DNA from 4 places in the Saccharopolyspora antiqui genome. Region 1 is predicted to be linked to each of the others. Evidence: riboswitches for the same ligand, from Rfam matches in the RefSeq annotation. Region 1 holds a riboswitch; each other region holds the start of a gene.
What was found. Region 1 has a riboswitch for cobalamin ahead of ACTWQN_RS20200 (HoxN/HupN/NixA family nickel/cobalt transporter). Riboswitches for the same ligand answer to the same signal wherever they lie in the genome.
Positions count from the first base shown of each region.

Region 2: linked by a shared signal. The riboswitch ahead of ACTWQN_RS30520 (ABC transporter substrate-binding protein) and the one ahead of ACTWQN_RS20200 (HoxN/HupN/NixA family nickel/cobalt transporter) in region 1 are both predicted to bind cobalamin.
Region 3: linked by a shared signal. The riboswitch ahead of metE (5-methyltetrahydropteroyltriglutamate--homocysteine S-methyltransferase) and the one ahead of ACTWQN_RS20200 (HoxN/HupN/NixA family nickel/cobalt transporter) in region 1 are both predicted to bind cobalamin.
Region 4: linked by a shared signal. The riboswitch ahead of ACTWQN_RS36210 (ribonucleoside-diphosphate reductase subunit alpha) and the one ahead of ACTWQN_RS20200 (HoxN/HupN/NixA family nickel/cobalt transporter) in region 1 are both predicted to bind cobalamin.

Region 1 covers NZ_JBQQBO010000012.1:142,320-146,798, forward strand. The annotation lists gene ACTWQN_RS20190 (sirohydrochlorin chelatase) at 1-400, opposite strand, end outside; gene ACTWQN_RS20195 (precorrin-8X methylmutase) at 397-1,014, opposite strand; gene ACTWQN_RS20200 (HoxN/HupN/NixA family nickel/cobalt transporter) at 1,074-2,126, opposite strand; cobalamin riboswitch at 2,204-2,329, opposite strand; gene ACTWQN_RS20205 (DUF1876 domain-containing protein) at 2,652-2,921, shown strand; gene ACTWQN_RS20210 (LysR family transcriptional regulator) at 2,965-3,819, opposite strand; gene ACTWQN_RS20215 (DMT family transporter) at 3,911-4,479, shown strand, end outside.
Region 2 covers NZ_JBQQBO010000025.1:71,846-76,324, forward strand. The annotation lists gene gltB (glutamate synthase large subunit) at 1-1,998, opposite strand, end outside; cobalamin riboswitch at 2,514-2,646, shown strand; gene ACTWQN_RS30520 (ABC transporter substrate-binding protein) at 2,725-3,666, shown strand; gene ACTWQN_RS30525 (FecCD family ABC transporter permease) at 3,663-4,479, shown strand, end outside.
Region 3 covers NZ_JBQQBO010000004.1:296,264-300,742, reverse strand. The annotation lists gene ACTWQN_RS10255 (IclR family transcriptional regulator domain-containing protein) at 93-899, opposite strand; gene ACTWQN_RS10250 (dioxygenase family protein) at 1,017-1,883, shown strand; cobalamin riboswitch at 1,973-2,220, shown strand; gene metE (5-methyltetrahydropteroyltriglutamate--homocysteine S-methyltransferase) at 2,354-4,479, shown strand, end outside.
Region 4 covers NZ_JBQQBO010000040.1:3,812-8,290, forward strand. The annotation lists gene ACTWQN_RS36210 (ribonucleoside-diphosphate reductase subunit alpha) at 1-1,829, opposite strand, end outside; cobalamin riboswitch at 1,937-2,149, opposite strand; gene ACTWQN_RS36215 (glycoside hydrolase family 3 C-terminal domain-containing protein) at 2,157-3,809, shown strand; gene ACTWQN_RS36220 (ABC transporter substrate-binding protein) at 3,837-4,479, opposite strand, start outside.

The DNA.
Region 1 (4,479 bases):
CCACCGCGGTGTCGGCCCAGTCGGCGCGCGGCACCACGGCCTCGATCCGCTCGGCCAACAGGTCCAGCAGGATCGGGTGCGGCCCCAGCGGTCGGCCGAACACGAACGACGTGCCGGGGTGGCGGCGCACTTCCCGTTCCAGCGCCGCCGGGATGTCGCCCTTGCCGTGCCCGGCGGCGACCAGCACCAGCGGCACGGCGGCCATCCGGCGGTGCCCGTGCGCGGCGAGTTCGCCCCACGCTTCGGTGACCGCGGGCGCGGACAGTTCGATGAACCCACCGGCTGTGTGGACATCGGCGGCCGCCATCCGGGTGCGCAGGCGGTCGAGGAACGCGTGGAATTCCGCCACCCCGTTCTCGTCCACCGTGCCGTGGCCCACGACCAGCAGCGGTTCGGTCACCGGTTTCCTCCAGCTTCTGCCCAGTAGAGCAGGGCGTTGATCGCGGCGGCGGCGATGGCGGCGCCGCCACGTTCGGTCAGGGTGCTCACCGCCGGTAGGCCGCTGCGGCGCAGCACGGCCTTGGCGTCGACGGCGCCGACGAAGCCGACCGGGACGCCGACGACCAGCGCCGGGTTCAGCCGACCGGCCTCGGCGAGGCGGATCAGCTCGACCAGCGCGGTCGGGGCGTTGCCGATCGCCCACACCGCACCGTCGGGGTGTTCTTCGGCCGCCATCCGGATGCCCGCCGCCGAGCGGGTCAGGCCGGTTTTCGCGGCGAGTTCGGCGACGCCGCCGCGATCCAGGCCGATCTCCGCGGGCCGCGCGGTGATACCGGCCGCGACCATGCGCACATCGGTGATCAGCGGCGCCTCGTCGAGCAGGGCCGCGCGGCCGGTCCGCAGCGCGGTTTCGTCGGCGACTATCTCGCCCGTCCAGCTCGGGTCGGCGGTGGTGTGCACGACGCGCTCGACGACCGCCCTGGTCAGCGGCGGGAAGCGAGCGAAATCGGCCCTGGACCGCATGATCCGGTAGGACTCGGTCTCGATCGGGTGCACTTCGCGCCTGGTGCTCATGCGGGTACCATCTTCGGCGCGAAAACCCCCGGCAGCCCGCGGTGTTGCGAAACCGTCGTTCATCTGACTTCCGGGTCCTTCCGAGCGGTGAGCTTCCACCACAGCGCCGCGCCGCCCCAGACCACCAGGAACAGCCCCAGGGTCAGGTATCCGAGCAACTCGAACTGCTCGCCCCACACCGCGATCCCGTCCAGGACCGACACTCCGCGCTCCGCCAGCAGTCCACAGAGGACAATGAAGGCGACCACGACGGCGAGGCCGACGGTCAGCGCGGTGGTCGTCACGTTCACCCACAGCCGCCGCAGCGGTTGCGCCAGCGACCAGGTGTAGGCGCGGGACATCAGCATGCCGTCCACACTGTCCACTGTGCACATTCCGGCGGCGAACAGCAGCGGCAGGCTCAACACCGCGACCGCGGAGAGCTGCTCGGTCGGCGACACCATGGCCAGCACGGTGATCTCGGTGGCCGTCTGCATGCCGAGCCCGAACAGCAGCCCGATCCCGAACAGGTGCCAGGAGCGGCCGATGCTGCGCATCCGCCCGCGCAGCAGCCGGGCGAGCAGCCCGCGTCGACCGAGGACGAGTTCGACCTCGGCTTCCGCTACCGCGCCACGACGAGCACGGCGCAGCAACCGCACGGCATCGCGCAGCACCAACGCGTTGAGCATGGCCAGCGTGCCGAGCACGGCGATCACGATCAGATCCACGACCGTCGACACCCGCACTCCGGCGCTCTCGGCCCATTGCTGCGCGGCGGGCCCGGCGACGAAGGCCACCGCGATCGCGAGGAACAGCACGACGCTGGCGTGACCGAGCGCGAACCACAGGCCCGTCGACACCGGGCGTCGACCGCGCTGCATCAGCAGCCGGGTCGCATCGTCGATCACCGCGACGTGATCGGCGTCGAATCCGTGGCGCAGGCCGAGCAGGTACGCCGTCGTGCCCGCGGCGGCCAACCCACCGACCGCGCTGAACTCGTGCTGCTGCAACAGGTAAGCGCTCCAACCCGCCAGGTGCAGCAATCCGACCGCGGCCAGCACGACCGCTGCTTTCCGGCGCTCCGCAGCGCCCCAACCGGCCCGCAGCCGGTCCGTTTCGGCATCCCAAGACATGGGATCTCCGACCTCCTGGGTTTCCCGCCCGAGGGGCTCGGTGTCCGCACGCCGCGGCGCGGCGCGGGGCCGACGCGCAGTGTCCTGACTCCCGGATCGACGTGGGGTCCCCGGCCTTCCAGCTGCTGGCAGCCGTGGCAACGGGTGGGGTCCACTCCCCGGTCACAGTGGCGGGACCGTCCCGGATTCGCACCGGGTTCCTGCACTGTCGGCGGCCGTATCCTTCCCTGCCCCACAACCAATGGTCAAACCCAGTGAGCCCGATCACCAACTCCCACCGCCGCGCAACAACAATCAGGCGAGGTGAAGGGCACCTTCGACCGACTATGCCGGTCAAAGGTGCCCTTCACTCATCACCCGATTGGCGCTGGTTGTGTTGATCGTGCTGGTCGGATGGGTAGGCCGGTGGTTGCTCGGATGGGTGAATAGGGCTCTTTCGTCGGCCCTGTCCGCCAGCGCATGCTTGGGCTACGGCGACCTGAAGGGCCTGCAGGCATGCGGGCCGACGGGTACAGGAGGCGACCAATGAACGAGACCCACACGATCACGTTGAACCTGCAGGTCGTGGAGGCTGGCGCGAAAACCACCGCCGACGTCGGCTTCACCACTCCGGGCGGTCAGGCGCTGCACGGCCACGGCACCGCGCGACGCCACCCGGACGACCCGGAGGTACCTCAGATCGGCGACGAGATCGCGATCGCCCGCGCCCTCTTCGAACTGGCGCACAAGCTGCTCGACAACGCGGCGCAAGACATCGGCGAACGCCTGCACCGCCGCGTCCACCTACCCGCCTGACAACCTCGTGAGCGCGCGGCTCGGCTCCGACCAGGTTGCGCGCTCACGACTGCGCGGCGAGCACTTCGCGGACCGTTTTCGCGGCCAGGTCGGCGAGATCGGCGGGCAATCCCGGGCGGATCCGGACGCGTAGCGGGGCGGGATCGAGTTGTGGCAGGTCGTCGCGGGTCACGAGACCTTCCAGGCGCGGCTTCGCCGACGGCAGCAGCGTCACCCCGAGCCCGGATCGCGCGGCCGCCAGCACACCGGCCAGGTCCGCCGCCTCGCACACCAGGTCGGGCTGCCGTCCCAGCTCGGTCACCGCGTCGACCGCGAGTCGCCGCATGATGCAGGGCTCGTCGAAGACGACCATCGGCAGCGGTTCGTCGGGTTCCGGCGGAACCCAGTCGGGTGCGGCGTACCAGTCCAGCCGGAGGTGACCGGCGTCCCGGTTGCGCCCACCGGTGGACCGGTCGATCAGCAGCGCGATGTCGATGCTGGCCCGGTCGACCGCATCCGCCAGCCGGGCGGTGCGGTCCAGCCGAAACCGCACTTCGCGCGAGGGAAGGGCGGCTCGCAGCCGGGTCACGAGTTCGGGCAGGAACCGGTCCGCGGCATGCTCGGTCGAGCCGAAGACGAGCGTGCGCCGCTCCTCCGCGCCGAGTCGGCGCAGCGCCTCGTCGTGCGCGTCGAGAACGCGCCGCGCCTCGGCCAGCAGGAGCTCTCCGTCGGGGGTGAACCTGGCCTGCCGACCGTCGCGGACGACCAACTTCCGGTCGAGCATCCGCTCCAGTTTGCGCAGGTGCTGGCTGACCGCGGACTGGGTCAGGCACAGCGCCGCGGCGGCCCGGTGGAACCCACCGCAGTCGGCCACCGCGACCAGGCTCCGCAGCGCGACGACGTCCAGCACAGCGCTCATGCCGCCAGCATAGACCGATCAGGATTCGAAATCGATCGCGATTACTTATCGTCGTTGGACGCAGCTGGTGGTGGGCGACGAGTCTGGGCGCATGAAAAGCGCGCGTTCGATCCCGCTGTCCCTGGCAGCGCCGATCGTGTTCATCTGGGCGAGCGGATTCCCCACCGGGGCACTGGGTGTCGCCGCCGCACCGCCGTTCCTGCTGACCACGGTCCGACTGACGCTCGCGGCACTGGTGCTCGCGGTGATCGCGCTGTGCTCGCGCGCCAACTGGCCGAACGGCAAGCTGCTCGGCCACACCGCGATCGCCGGGATCCTCACCTACGGAATGCAGTTCGGCGGCTGCTACGGCGGGCTGAGCGCCGGAGTACCGGCGTCGGTGACCGCGCTGGTGATCGCGATGAACCCGGTGCTCACCGCAGCACTCGCCGCCTGTCTGCTGCGGGAGCGGCTCAGCCGGATCCGCCTGGTGGGACTCGGCCTCGGCGTGCTGGCCGTGGTCGTCACGCTGGGCGACCAAGTGCTCGCCGAGGGAACTCTGAATCCGGGGATTTTCCTCACCATGCTGGGACTTCTGGGATTTTCCGCGGGTGGGCTCTACCAGCAGCGGTGCTGCGCGGGGGTCGATGTCCGAACCGGTGGCGCGGTGCAGTCGGCGGC
Region 2 (4,479 bases), on a different contig from region 1:
GACGCGCAACCGCTCCTTGGTCCGCACCAGGTGCTGGTGGACCGCCGAGACCAGCAGCAGCGACGGGATCGGTGCCAGCTGGTGGTCCGAGTCGCGATCGGAGAGCACCAGCACGCGCGCCCCGGCGTCGATCGCCTCGGAAGCCTCCTGGCGGACCCGCTCGATGGCCGCCGCCAGCGCCTCGCCGCCACCGTCCACTTCGTACAGACCGGACAGCACCGCGGAGGCGAACCCCGGCAGGTCGCCGTCGTCGTTGACGTGGATGAGCTTGGCCAGCTCGTCGTTGTCGATCACGGGGTTGGGCAGCACGATGTGCCGACAGGACACCGCCGAGGGCTCCAGCAGGTTCTGCTCCGGGCCCATGATGCGCGCCACCGAGGTGACGATCTCTTCCCGGATCGCATCCAGCGGCGGGTTGGTGACCTGCGCGAACTGCTGCACGAAGTAGTCGTAGAGCATCCGGGAGCGCTGCGACAGCGGCGCCGGCGGGGTGTCCGAGCCCATCGACCCCAGCGGCTCGCCGCCACCGGTGGCCATCGGCGCCAGCAGCAGGCTGAGCTCCTCCTCGGTGTAGCCGAACGTCAACTGGCGGCGCACCACCGACTCGTGGCTCTGCACCACGTGCTCGCGGTCCGGCATTTCGTCGATGTTGAGCAGCCCGGCGTGCAGCCACTCGTCGTAGGCGTTGCCCTCGGCGAGGTCGGACTTGATCTCCTCGTCGTCGACGATGCGGCCCTGCGCCGTGTCGATCAGGAACATCCGGCCCGGCTGCAGGCGGCCCTTGGCCACCACCTCTTCCGGTTTGAGGTTGAGCACGCCGGTCTCGCTGGCCAGCACCACCCGGTCGTCGGCGGTCTGCCACCAGCGGGCCGGGCGCAGCCCGTTGCGATCCAGCACCGCGCCGACCAGCGTGCCGTCGGTGAAGGTGACGCAGGCCGGGCCGTCCCACGGCTCCATCAGGCTGGCGTGGAACTGGTAGAACGCCTTGCGCTTGGGGTCCATCTCGGCGTGGTTCTCCCACGCCTCCGGGACCATCATCAGCACCGCGTGCGGCAGGCTCCGGCCGCCCAGGTGCAGCAGCTCCAGCACCTCGTCGAAGGAAGCGGAGTCCGAGCCGCCGTCGGTGCAGATCGGGTACAGCCGGGCGAGATCGCCGGAGATCAGGTCGGATGTCAGCAGCGCCTCGCGGGCCCGCATCCGGTTGCGGTTGCCGCGAATCGTGTTGATCTCACCGTTGTGCGCCACGAAGCGGAACGGGTGCGCCAGCGGCCACGACGGGAACGTGTTGGTGGAGAACCGGCTGTGCACCAACGCGATCGCGCTGACCAGCCGCTGATCGCCGAGGTCGGGGAAGAACGCGGGCAGCTGCTGGGTGGTCAACATGCCCTTGTAGACCAGGGTTCGGCTGGAAAGCGATGCGAAGTACAGCTCAATGCCCTGCTGCGCGGCCACCTTCTCGGCGCGCTTGCGGAGGCAGAACGCCAACCGGTCCAGCTCGATACCGGCCTCGCCGCCGTGCCCGGCGACCAGCAGGATCGCGAAGTGCGGCATGCACTTCAACGCGGTGGTGCCCACGCCCGCCTTCTCCGGCGCGATCGGCACATCGCGCCAGCCCAGCACGCGCAGGTTCTCCTCGGCGGCGACCCGCTCCACCAGCTCCACCGCCCGGCGCCGCTGCTCGGCGTCGGCGGGCAGGAACGCCATCCCGGCCGCGTAGCGGCTGCGTCCGGCCGCATCCGGCGTCGGCAACCCGATGCCCGCTTCGGCACGCAGCAGCTCGTCGGGCAACTGGATCAGGATGCCCGCACCGTCACCGCTGGTCGGCTCGGCACCGGCCGCACCCCGGTGCTCCAGGTTCGCCAACGCCGTCAGGGCGTCGGCGACGATGCCGTGGGAACGACGTCCGCGGATGTCGGCGACCATCGCGACACCGCAGGAATCCTGCTCCGCGGCCGGGTCGTACAACCCCTGGGCCGCCGGGACAGCAGAGAAGACCACTGCGCAGACCTCCCTCGTCATTTCTCGTGCTGGAAGCCGTCGGTCGATTTCGGCGACCTGACTTCACGACTTCTGGGCACGGGACGACGCTGGCCCGCAGGTGACTTCCGGTTACTCGACAGAAGTTTTCGGGCGCGACTGCCCGCTCGCTGCGACCGGAGTTGTTCAGGGAACTTTAACAGCCGCGATACCCAGAAGCAGCACCCTGGGAGTGATGCTGACCATCTTGTTGTAACGCACTCGCATGGGTTAGAGACGGTGGTGGGTCGGTTCTCCTCGGGTGGTCGTGCCGCGTGCGTGGCGGAATGCGGTCAGCACCGCCTGCCTGCCGCCGAAGCGCGGTTGAGCACAACGCACTTCCCTGTTCACGCGCACTCTTCACGCCGACGACCGCACGCCGCTGGACACGGTCCGCTGTCAAATTTAACCGCTGGGTCGCGGTCGGTATAGCCCTCGTGCCGCAAGACACCCCGCGGCGGCGTGGGCGGGAGATCTTCTCCTGATATCTTTCCAGCTCAGAGTACCCGCGACAGGGTGCTCGCGGGACGCCAGCGCCAAGCGAAACCGGTGCGAATCCGGTGCTGTGCCGCAACTGCGATGGCCCGGTCCGCCGGGCACGAGCCAGGTCGCCTTCGCGCGTGGCGTCGATGTCCGCCACTCCCGGTGCAGGGGTGCGGCGTCGGCCGCTCGGCCGCGCCCACCGCACCGGCCGAACGTAGGGAAGACATGACCGGGTTCCGCCGACTCGCCGCGCTGCTGCTCGCCACGCTGGCCCTGCTCGCCGGGGTGACCGCGTGCGCCACCCGCCCCCGTTCCGAATCAACAGCACCGGCCGAGGACCCGGCCTCGGCGTTCCCGGTCAAGGTCGAACTGCCCGGTCAACCTCCCGTGACACTGGCGCAACAACCGAAGCGAATCGTCTCGCTGTCCCCAACCGCCACCGAGACGCTGTACGCGATCGGCGCCGGGGACCAGGTCGTCGCGGTGGACGAGTTCTCCAACTTCCCGCCGCAGGCGCCGCGCACCGACCTCTCCGGCCTCACCGCGGACGCCGCCACCGTCGGGGCGCGCACTCCTGACCTGGTCATCGCACCGGACAACGCCGCACAGCTGGCCGATGGGCTGAAGACGGTCAACGTGCCGACGCTGCTCACCCCGTCGGCGGCGACGCTGGACGACGCGTACCGGCAGATCGAGGTGCTCGGCCAAGCCACCGGGCACACCAAGCAGGCCGCGCAACTGGTGGACCGGATGCGGTCGGACGTCGACGAGATCGTCCGCAGCACGCCCAAACCGCCGCAGCCGCTGAGCTACTACCACGAGGTCAGCCCCGACTACTACAGCGCGACCTCGCAGAGCTTCGTCGGCAACGTCTACGGGCTGTTCGGGCTGGCCAACATCGCCGATCCGGCCGGCGGGAAGTTCCCGCAGCTCTCCGGCGAGCACATCGTGCAGGCCAACCCGAACCTGATCTTCGTGGCGGACGCGAAGTGCTGCCAGGTCAACGCGGCGGCGGTGGCGGCCCGACCGGGCTGGGACACCCTCGACGCGGTGCGTCGCGGCCACATCATCGAACTCGACGACGACGTCGCCGGCCGCTGGGGACCGCGGGTGGTCGACCTGGTGCGGGCCATCGGTGCCGGGGTCGCCAAGGCGCAGCAGGGGTGACCGCCGAGCTCCGCCCGGCCCGTGCGGCGTTGAAGCAGACCAAGCTGCGCCCCCGCCACCTGCTGATCGGGGTGGCCGTGCTGCTGGTGAGCGTCCTGGTGTCGGTGCTGCTCGGGGCTGCCGAGCTCGGTTGGCAGCGGGTACTCGGGGAGATCGTCGCGCAGCTCACCGGCGGTGTCTCGCCGCTTTCCGAGCGGGAGGCGGCGATCCTGTGGCAGTTGCGGATGCCGAGGGTGGTGCTCGGTGTGCTCGTCGGCGCCGCGCTGGCCGTCTCCGGCGCGGCGTTCCAGGGGGTGTTCCGCAACCCGCTGGCCGATCCCTACCTGCTGGGGTCGGCCGCTGGCGCCGGACTGGCCGCAACCCTGGTGATCAGCGGCTCGACGCAGACCGGGGCGCCCGTGCCGGTGCAGCTCGCGGCGTTCGCCGGGGCGCTCGGCGGGGTGGGACTGACCTGGCTGGTCGGCCGCTCCGCGGGCCGGGACACCGCGACGCTGGTGCTGGCCGGGGTGGCGGTCGGCGCGTTCCTCACCGCCGGGCAGACGTTCGTCCAGCAACTGCGGGTGGAGACGCTGGAGCAGGTCTACATGTGGATCTTGGGGCGGCTGACCACCACCGGCTGGCGCGAAGTGCTGGTCCTGCTGCCGTACCTGGCGATCTCGGCGGCCGTGCTGTGGACCTGCGCGCGGCTGCTGGACCTGCTGGGCACCGGCGACGAGGAAGCCGCCGCGCTCGGCGTGCACCCGGGGCGGGTGCGGGCACTGGTGCTGATCGCCGCATCGCTGGCCACCGCGGCGGCGGTGTCGGTCGCCGGGC
Region 3 (4,479 bases), on a different contig from region 1:
TGGGAGACGGCGATTTCGCGCGAAATCGTCCACCTCACCCGAGGTGGACGGCCCGACACGACCACTTCAAAAACAAGAACAAAGACAGCTGCTCAACGCGCGCTGGTGATGACCTCGATCGGGCGGGCGCGCCAGACGTCCCAGTCGGCGGCGATGGCGCTGGCGGCCTGCAGCAGCAGCGGCAGGTGGTGGTCGACCAGGGTGTCCATTGTGGTCTCCGCGGCGTGCGCGTTGACGTTCACCGCCGCGACGACCCGACCGCCGCCGTCGCGGATCGGGGCGGCGATCGAGCGGATTCCGGGCGCCAGCTGCTCATCGGTGGCGGCCCAGCCCTTGGCGCGCACGTCGCGCAGCGCCGCCGCGAACTCGGCGCGCTCGGGCTGCCACCTCGGGGTGATCCCGGACCGGCTGGGAACGCCGAGCACGCCGTCCAGTTCGGTGCTCGACAGATCGGCGAGCAGGACCTTGCCGAGCGAGGTCGGCGGCGCGGGGAAGCGGGTGCCGATCGTCACCGCCAGGGTCACCAGCTTCGGCACGGCCACCCGCGCCACGTACACGATGTCGGACCCGTCGAGCTGGGCGATCGAACACGACTCGTGCGTGCGTTCCACGAGTTGCCTGAGATGCGGCCTGCCCAATTCCCACAGGTTGCTGGTGCCGATGTAGGCCATGCCGAGTTCCAGCACCCGGGGCGTGAGGGTGAAGCCCGCGTCGGTGATGCGCACGTACCCCAGCTGTTCGAGGGTGATGAGGATCCGGCGCGCCGTGGGCCGGGCCAGGTCCGCGGCCGCGGCGACTTCGGACAACGACATCGTCGGTTGTCCTGGCCGGAAGCAGCGGAGGACGTCGAGTCCCCTGGCCAGGGCCTCGATGAACTCGGGGTTGCCGTCACGACGCATGACCGCAGGTTATCGCCTCCCGATCTCGCCGCGGCAGCGACGGCCTTGCCACGAACGGATCCGTTCGGCCAGGATGGCCGTACCACGGACGGATGTCCGCAAGGAGGAAGGTCTGCCATGGCGTTCGTCAACGAGGACAACATCACGGAGTTGGCCCTCCGGCGATGGGGCACCGCGCACTCACCGCGGCTGGCGCAGTTGATGACCGCGCTGGTGCGGCACATCCACGAATTCGCCCGCGAGGTCGAGCTCACCGACGACGAGTGGCTGGCCGCCATCGAATGGCTCACCGCCACCGGGCAGCTCAGCGACGAAAAGCGGCAGGAATTCATCCTCGCCTCCGATGTCATCGGGCTCAGCATGCTCGTCGTCCAGCTGAACAACCGCTTCTCGCCGACGGCGACCCCGGCCACCGTGCTCGGCCCGTTCCACATCGACGGCTCGCCGCCGGTGCCCTTCGGCCACGACATGTCCGATGGCCTGCCGGGCAAACCGCTGTTCATCACCGGCAAGGTCACCGACACCGGCGGAAAACCCATGCCGTCCGCGGTTCTGGACGTCTGGCAGGCCGATTCCGATGGCTACTACGAGTCCCAGATCGCCGAGATCGACGAAGCCCGGCTGCGCGCCAAGTACCAGACGCGCGAGGACGGCACGTACTGCATCCGCACCGTGGCGCCGCTGGGGTACTCGATTCCGATGGACGGCCCGGTCGGCGATCTGATCAAGAAGACCGACATCAGCCACTTCCGCCCGGCACACGTCCACTTCCTCATCGACGAGCCCGGCCACCACAAGCTGATCACCCACCTGTTCCAGGACGGCGTCGAATACCTCGACACCGACGTGGTCTTCGGCACCAAGGACGCGCTCGTGGTCGAGTTCGTCGAGCGGCCAGCGGGCCCGACACCCGACGGGGGCCAGCTCGACCAGCCCTACCTGCACGCCACCTACGACTTCGTCCTCGAACCGACCACCGACTGATCGCCGGTCGAACCACTGCCGCGAGCACCGCACCCACCCGGCTCGCAGGGCGCGTGCTGCGGGCCCTTGCCAACGGCTTGCCAGCCGGTAGTCTCCGAGGTGCTGGTGGTTCGGCTATCCACGGGATGTGACCGCGGGTGGCCGAGGCAAGAGGGAACCCGGTGCGAATCCGGGACTGCCCCGCAGCGGTGAGTGGGAACGACCGCCGTCCCCGGTCGCAGCAGACCGGGATTAGCACTGGGCACGTGTGCCTGGGAAGCGACGGCCAGTAGGAACGCCCGGCACGGACCGGGAGGAGCCCGCGAGTCCGAAGACCTGCCGCCGGTGCGCGCACCCGGTGGTGCGCGCTGATCCGAGGTCTCGCGGGAAGACCTGGCGGATGGTCAGCTCGTGGTCGCCGCGCTGGCTGGTTTCGCCTGTCTCCCGTCGGACCTCGGCGCATCTGTCGTCGAGCTCGCGAGGAGAGGGCGTTGACCAGCAAGATCGGATCTACCGTACTCGGCTACCCCCGGATCGGCCCCAACCGGGAACTCAAGCGCGCGTTGGAGAGCTACTGGTCGTCGCGCAGCAGCGCGGCGGAACTGCGCGAGGTCGCCCGTCGACTGCGCGTCGACACGTGGCGGTCGCTGCGGGACGCGGGGCTGGATTCGGTGCCCGGCAACACGTTCTCGTTCTACGACCACGTGCTGGACGCGGCGGTCACCTTCGGCGCGATCCCGGCGCGCTACACCGACCTGGGACTCAGCTCGCTGGACACCTACTTCGCCATGGCGCGCGGGGTGGAGTCCACGCCGCCGCTGGAGATGACGAAGTGGTTCGACACCAACTACCACTACCTGGTGCCCGAGATCGGTCCGGACACGCGGTTCTCGCTGGCCGACCGGACTGCGCTGGAGCAGTACCGGGAGGCGGCCGAGCACGGCGTGACCACCCGGCCGGTGCTGGTGGGTCCGCTTACGTTGCTGCTGCTGTCCAAGTCGGCGGCCGGGGCCGCCGAGTCGTTCCGGCCGCTGGACAAGCTCACCGAGCTCCTCGACGTCTACGCGGAGCTGCTGGGCGAGCTGCGCCGCGAAGGCGTGGCCTGGGTGCAGCTCGACGAACCCGCGTTCGCCGCCGACCGCTCGCCTGCCGAGCTGGCCGCGCTGCGCGCCGCCTACCGTCGCCTCGGTGACCTGCCCGAGCGCCCGAACCTGCTGGTCGCCGGTTATTTCGGTGATCTCGGCGAGGCGCTGGAAGTGCTGGCGTCCTGCCCGGTCGAGGCGCTCGGTGTCGACCTGGTGGCCGGGAGCTCCACGGCGGACGCGCTGTCACCGGTTCGCGGGCTGCGGGACAAGACGCTGGTGGCCGGGCTGGTCGATGGGCGCAACATCTGGCGCACCGATCTGGACAAGGCACTCGCGACGGCCGCCACGCTGCTGGGGGCGGCCGGTGAGCTGGCCGTGAGCACCTCCTGCTCGCTGCTGCACGTGCCCCACGACGTGGCGGCGGAGGCGAACATCGACCCGCAGGTCAAGTCGTGGCTGGCGTTCGCCGAGCAGAAGGTCCGCGAAGTCGTCGTGCTCGGCCGCGCGTTGCGCGAGGGCCGCGACGCGGTGGCCGAGGAGCTGGCCGCGGCGCGCGCCGCGGTTGCCGACCGGGCGACTGCCGATCGGGTGCACAACCATCGCGTCCGGGCCCGGCTGCAGGCGTTGCGGCCGACGGCCACGCAGCGCGAGCCGTACGCCGAAAGGCGCGCAGCCCAGCGGAAATCCCTGCGCCTGCCGCCGCTGCCGACCACGACGATCGGATCCTTCCCGCAGACCGCGGACGTTCGCAAGGCGCGTGCCGCGCTGCGCTCCGGCCGCCTCGACCGGGCCACCTACCAGCAGCGGATGCGGGACGAGATCGAGCGGGTCATCCGCCTGCAGGAAGAACTCGGACTCGACCTGCTGGTGCACGGCGAGCCCGAACGCAACGACATGGTGCAGTACTTCGCCGAAAACCTGGACGGTTTCGCCAGCACCGACAACGGTTGGGTGCAGTCCTACGGGTCGCGGTGCGTGCGCCCACCGATCCTGTTCGGCGATGTCTCCCGGCCGAAGGCGATCACGGTCGAGTGGGCGACCTTCGCCCAGCGGCTGACCGAGAAGCCGGTCAAGGGCATGCTCACCGGACCGGTCACGATCCTGGCGTGGTCGTTCGTCCGCGACGACCAGGCCCTCGCCGAAACCGCCAAGCAGGTGGCGCTGGCCATCCGGGACGAGGTGAGCGATCTGGAGACCGCTGGTATCCGGGTCATCCAGGTCGATGAACCGGCCCTGCGGGAGTTGCTGCCGTTGCGCGCGGTGCGGCACGAGCAGTACTTGGCGTGGGCGGTGGCCGCCTTCCGGCTGGCCACCTGCGGTGTCGCCGAGTCCACCCAGATCCACACCCACCTGTGCTATTCGGAGTTCGGCGAGGTGATCAACGCGATCGTGGCGCTGGACGCGGATGTGACCAGCATCGAGGCCGCCCGCTCGCGCATGGAGGTGCTCGACGACCTCAACGCGGTCGGCTTCGGACGCGATGTCGGCCCCGGTGTCTACGACATCCATTCACCGCGCGTACCGGAGCCCGC
Region 4 (4,479 bases), on a different contig from region 1:
GAGTTGCGCATGCCGTCGCGCCGCACCCGTGCCCGCAGCGCGTCCCAGTCCATGGTGGACCCGGCGGCCAGGTCGAGGTCGCCGTCGCGGGCGTCGGCGAGCAGCCGCAGCGAGTCGACGGGCAGGATCCCCCGGCTCCACAGCGACCCGTCGAACGACTCGTACCGGCCGCGCTCGACGGCGAGTTCGCTGGACGCGGCGATGGCGTGGTAGCTGATCTGCTCCATGCTGCGGTCGGCGAACTCGACGGCGGCCGCCGATGACATCGGGATGCGCCCGACGATCAGCGCGTCGGCGAAGCCCATCAGCCCCAACCCGATCGGCCGGTGCCGCAGGTTGGACCGGCGCGCCTCGGGAACCGTGTAGAAGTTGATGTCGATGACGTTGTCCAGCATCCGCACCGCGGTGCGGATGGTGCGTTGCAGCCGCTCGGCGTCGATGCCGTCGGGGGTGATGTGCCTGGCCAGGTTGATGGATCCGAGGTTGCACACGGCGACCTCGTCGGTGCTGGTGTTCAGGGTGATCTCGGTGCACAGGTTGGAGGAGTGCACGACGCCGACGTGCTGCTGCGGGGACCGCAGGTTGCACGCGTCCTTGAAGGTGATCCAGGGGTGGCCGGTTTCGAAGAGCATGGTCAGCATCCGCCGCCACAGCTCCACCGCGCGGACCCGGCGGAACACCCGGATCTCGCCGCGATCGGCGGCCTGCTCGTAGGCGCGGTAGCGCTCGGCGAAATCCTGGCCGTAGCGGTCGTGCAGGTCCGGGGTCTCGTCCGGGGAGAACAGCGTCCACTGCTCGTCGGCTTCGACGCGGCGCAGGAATTCGTCGGGCACCCAGTTGGCGGTGTTCATGTCGTGGGTGCGGCGGCGGTCGTCGCCGGTGTTCTTGCGCAGGTCGAGGAACTCCTCGACGTCGATGTGCCAGGTCTCCAGGTAGGCGCACACCGCGCCCTTGCGGCGACCGCCCTGGTTGACCGCGACGGCGGTGTCGTTGGCGATCTTCAGGAACGGCACCACGCCCTGGGACTTGCCGTTGGTGCCGTTGATGTGGGCGCCGATGCCGCGCACCGGCGTCCAGTCGTTGCCCAACCCGCCGGAGTACTTCGACAGCAGCGCGTTGTTGCTGATCGAATGGAAGATACCGGACAGATCGTCGTCCACAGTGGTCAGGAAGCAGGACGACAGCTGCGGTCGGGTGGTGCCCGCGTTGAACAGGGTCGGCGTCGAGCACATGAAGTCGAACGAGGACAGCAGTTGGTAGAACTCGATGGCGCGGGCCTCGCGGTCGTCCTCGCGCAGCGCGAGCCCCATCGCGACCCGCATGAAGAACGCCTGCGGCAGCTCGAACCGGGTGCCGTCGTGGTGCAGGAAGTAGCGGTCGTAGAGGGTCTGCAGGCCGAGGAACCCGAAGGTCAGGTCGCGTTCCGGCAGCAGTGCGCGCCCGAGTCGGGCCAGGTCGAAGGTGCCCAGTTCGGGGTCCAGTCGCGCCAGTTCGATGCCGCGCCGCACGTAGTCGACGAAGTACTGCGGGTAGCGCTCCCGCATCTCGTCCTGGTCGGCTTCCCGCGGTTCGCCCAGGAAGTTCAGCGCTTCGCGGCGCAGCTGGTGCAGCAGGAGCCGGGCGGTGACCTGCGAGTAGTTGGGTTCGGTCTCGATCAGGGTGCGCGCCGCCATGATCTGCGCCAGCGAGAGTTCGTCGTCGCTGATTCCGGCATAACCGGTGCGCCGCACTTCGTCGAGCACGGCGTCGGCCGAGACGCCGGGCAGTCCGGCGCAGGCCTGGTGGACCACAGTGGACACCCGGGTCCAGTCGTCAAGTGTCTTGGTCACGGGCTCTCTCCCTCGTGAGCTCGGCGAACCGCGATGGCGCGCGAGGACACCGCGGTAGCGCCGCTGGTGGTCCGCGCGGACTCGCCCTCGAAGTCCCGGACAGCACGCTCGCGCGTGCACCGGTGGCAGGTCTTCGGACTCACGGGCGGCCTACTGGTCGTGGCTTCCCAGGCTCTCGCCCAGTGCTGTACCCGCTGCCGTCTGGCAGCCGGGTCACGACGGTCGTTCCCGTTCACCGCTGCGGGGCAGTCCCGGATTCGCACCGGGTTCCCTCTTGCCTCGCCGGATGCCTCCGGCGAACCACCAGCGAGCGACACACTACATGTTGTGTCTGGGGTTGGTGAGCATGGGCAGATATCGGCGTGTCGGTGTCCCGCTCGACAGTCCGGGCACTACGTCGCCAACGACAGCGAGACGGAGCGGCTCAGCTACGACGCGGTGATCGACGAGCCGACGTTGCGCGAGGTCTACCTGAAGCCGTTCGAGCGGATCATCGCGAAGGCGTCGCCGTGGGCGCTGATGGCCGCCTACAACTCGGTCAACGGACAGACCATGACCGAGAATTCCGTGCTGGTGAACGACATCCTCAAGGGCGAGTGGGGTTGGGACGGCGCGCAGGTGGCGGTGATCGGGGAGAGCGCCACGATTCCGGCGGTGCAGGGCGGTGGTTCGCCGCACGTCAGCCCGCCGCACGTGGTGACGCCGCTGGCGGGTCTGCGGGCCACGCTGCCCGACGCGGACGTGGTGTACCAGCGCGGGGTGCGGCATCGGCGGCTGCTGGACGTGCTGGCGCGAACGGAGATCTTCGACCCGACGGGCGAGGGGACCGGCATCCGGGTCGAGTACCTGGACGGCGCGGGCCAGGTCCTCAGCAGCGAGTTGCGCGGCACCGAGCGGCTGGTGTGGCTCGGTGGGCTACCCAGCGGGACGAAATCGTTGCGGTTGCGGGGAAATCTCGCCGCCGAACTCGGCGAGCACCTGTTCGGGGTCAACGGCACCGGGCATTTCCGCGTCGAGGTGTCCGGGCGCGCGGTGCTGGACGTGGCTGCGGTCAGCGCTGACGGTGTCGCCGATCCGTTGGGCGACCTGATCGAACCACCCGAGCAGCGGTTCAACGTCGTGCTCGTCGAATCGGACCTGGACGCGGCGGGCCGAGCGGCGTTGACGGTGGAGTTCACCCCGCGCAGCCTCGACCTGCTGGTCGCCGTCGGGATCGGGCACCGCGCGCGGGAGTGGGACGACGCCAGCGAACTCGCCGCCGCGCTGGCGGTCGCCCGCGAAGCCGATGTCGCGGTGGTCGTGGTCGGCACCAACGACGAGGTCGAGACCGAGGGCCGCGATCGCGCCTCGCTGGACCTGCCGGGCACCCAGAACGAACTGGTCCGCAGGGTCGCGGCGGTGAATCCGCGCACCGTGGTGGTGGTCAACGCCGGGTCGCCGGTGATCATGCCCTGGGCTGGCGAGGTGCCCGCGGTGCTGTGGACCTGGTTCGGCAGCCAGGAGTACGGCGATGCGCTGGCGGACGTGCTGCTCGGTCGCATCGAGCCCGGTGGCCGACTGCCGACCACCTTCCCGGCCGAACTGGCCGATGTGCCGGTCCCGCTGCCCGGTGTCCAACCGGTGGACGGCGAATTGCACTACGCCGAGGGAGATCTGGTCGGGTATCGCGCCTACGCGGACCGCGGCGTGCGCCCGGCATTCCACTTCGGACACGGGCTGGGCTACACCGCTTGGGAGTACGTCGAGGCCGTCGTCGACGGCGATGCGGTGCGGGTGAAGCTGCGCAACACCGGTGAGCGGGCGGGCCGCGAGGTCGTTCAGGTGTATGCCGACGAGCCGTTTCGGTTGGCGGGCTTCGCCGTCGTGGCGGCCGAGGCGGGTGCCGAGGTGTCGGCGATGATCGACGTCGAGCCGGGCGGTGGGTTCTTGGTCGGGCGCAGCGCCGGGGATCTGCGGATCAGCGCGGCGACGAGCCCGTGAGCCGGTCGACCCACGGGCTCGTGCCGATCACTGCTGGGTGAGGTACTTCTGCAGGTCGTCGAGGACCATGTTGGCCGCCATCGGGCCGATGCCGAGGAACCAGGTGTCGTCGGGCACCTCGATGGCCTTGCCGCCGCGCACCGCGCCGAGCGTCGTCCACTGCACCGAGTTGACCACGCCGGTCAGCTGCTGCTTGGCGGTGTCGCCGTAGGCGGAGTAGAACAGCATGTCGCCGTCGGCCTGGGAGATCTGCTCGCGGCTGATCTTGGTGAAGGTCTGGTCGGGCAGTTGGTTCTCGGGGCGGCCCAGGCCCGCGTCGGCCAGGATGGTGCCGATGAACGAACCCTTGTCGTAGAGCCGGATGTCGCCGGGGGTGAAGCGCAGCACGCTGATCTTGCGGGCGGCCGGGTCGCCGACCTGCTTGCCGATGTCGGCGGCGCGCTGCTGGTAGGTGTCCAGGATCTGCTGGGCTTCGGTCTTCTTGCCCAGCGCGTCGGCGTCGAGCAGGAAGTTCTGCTTCCAGTTCTTGCCGACGGTGTCGGCGAACACCGTCGGGGCGATTTTGCTCAGCGCCTCGTAGTTCTGGTCGTCGCGCATCTTGTTGGACAGGATCAGGTCGGGCTGCAGCGCGGTGATCTTCTCCAGGTTGGGCGAGCCGATGGTGCCGACG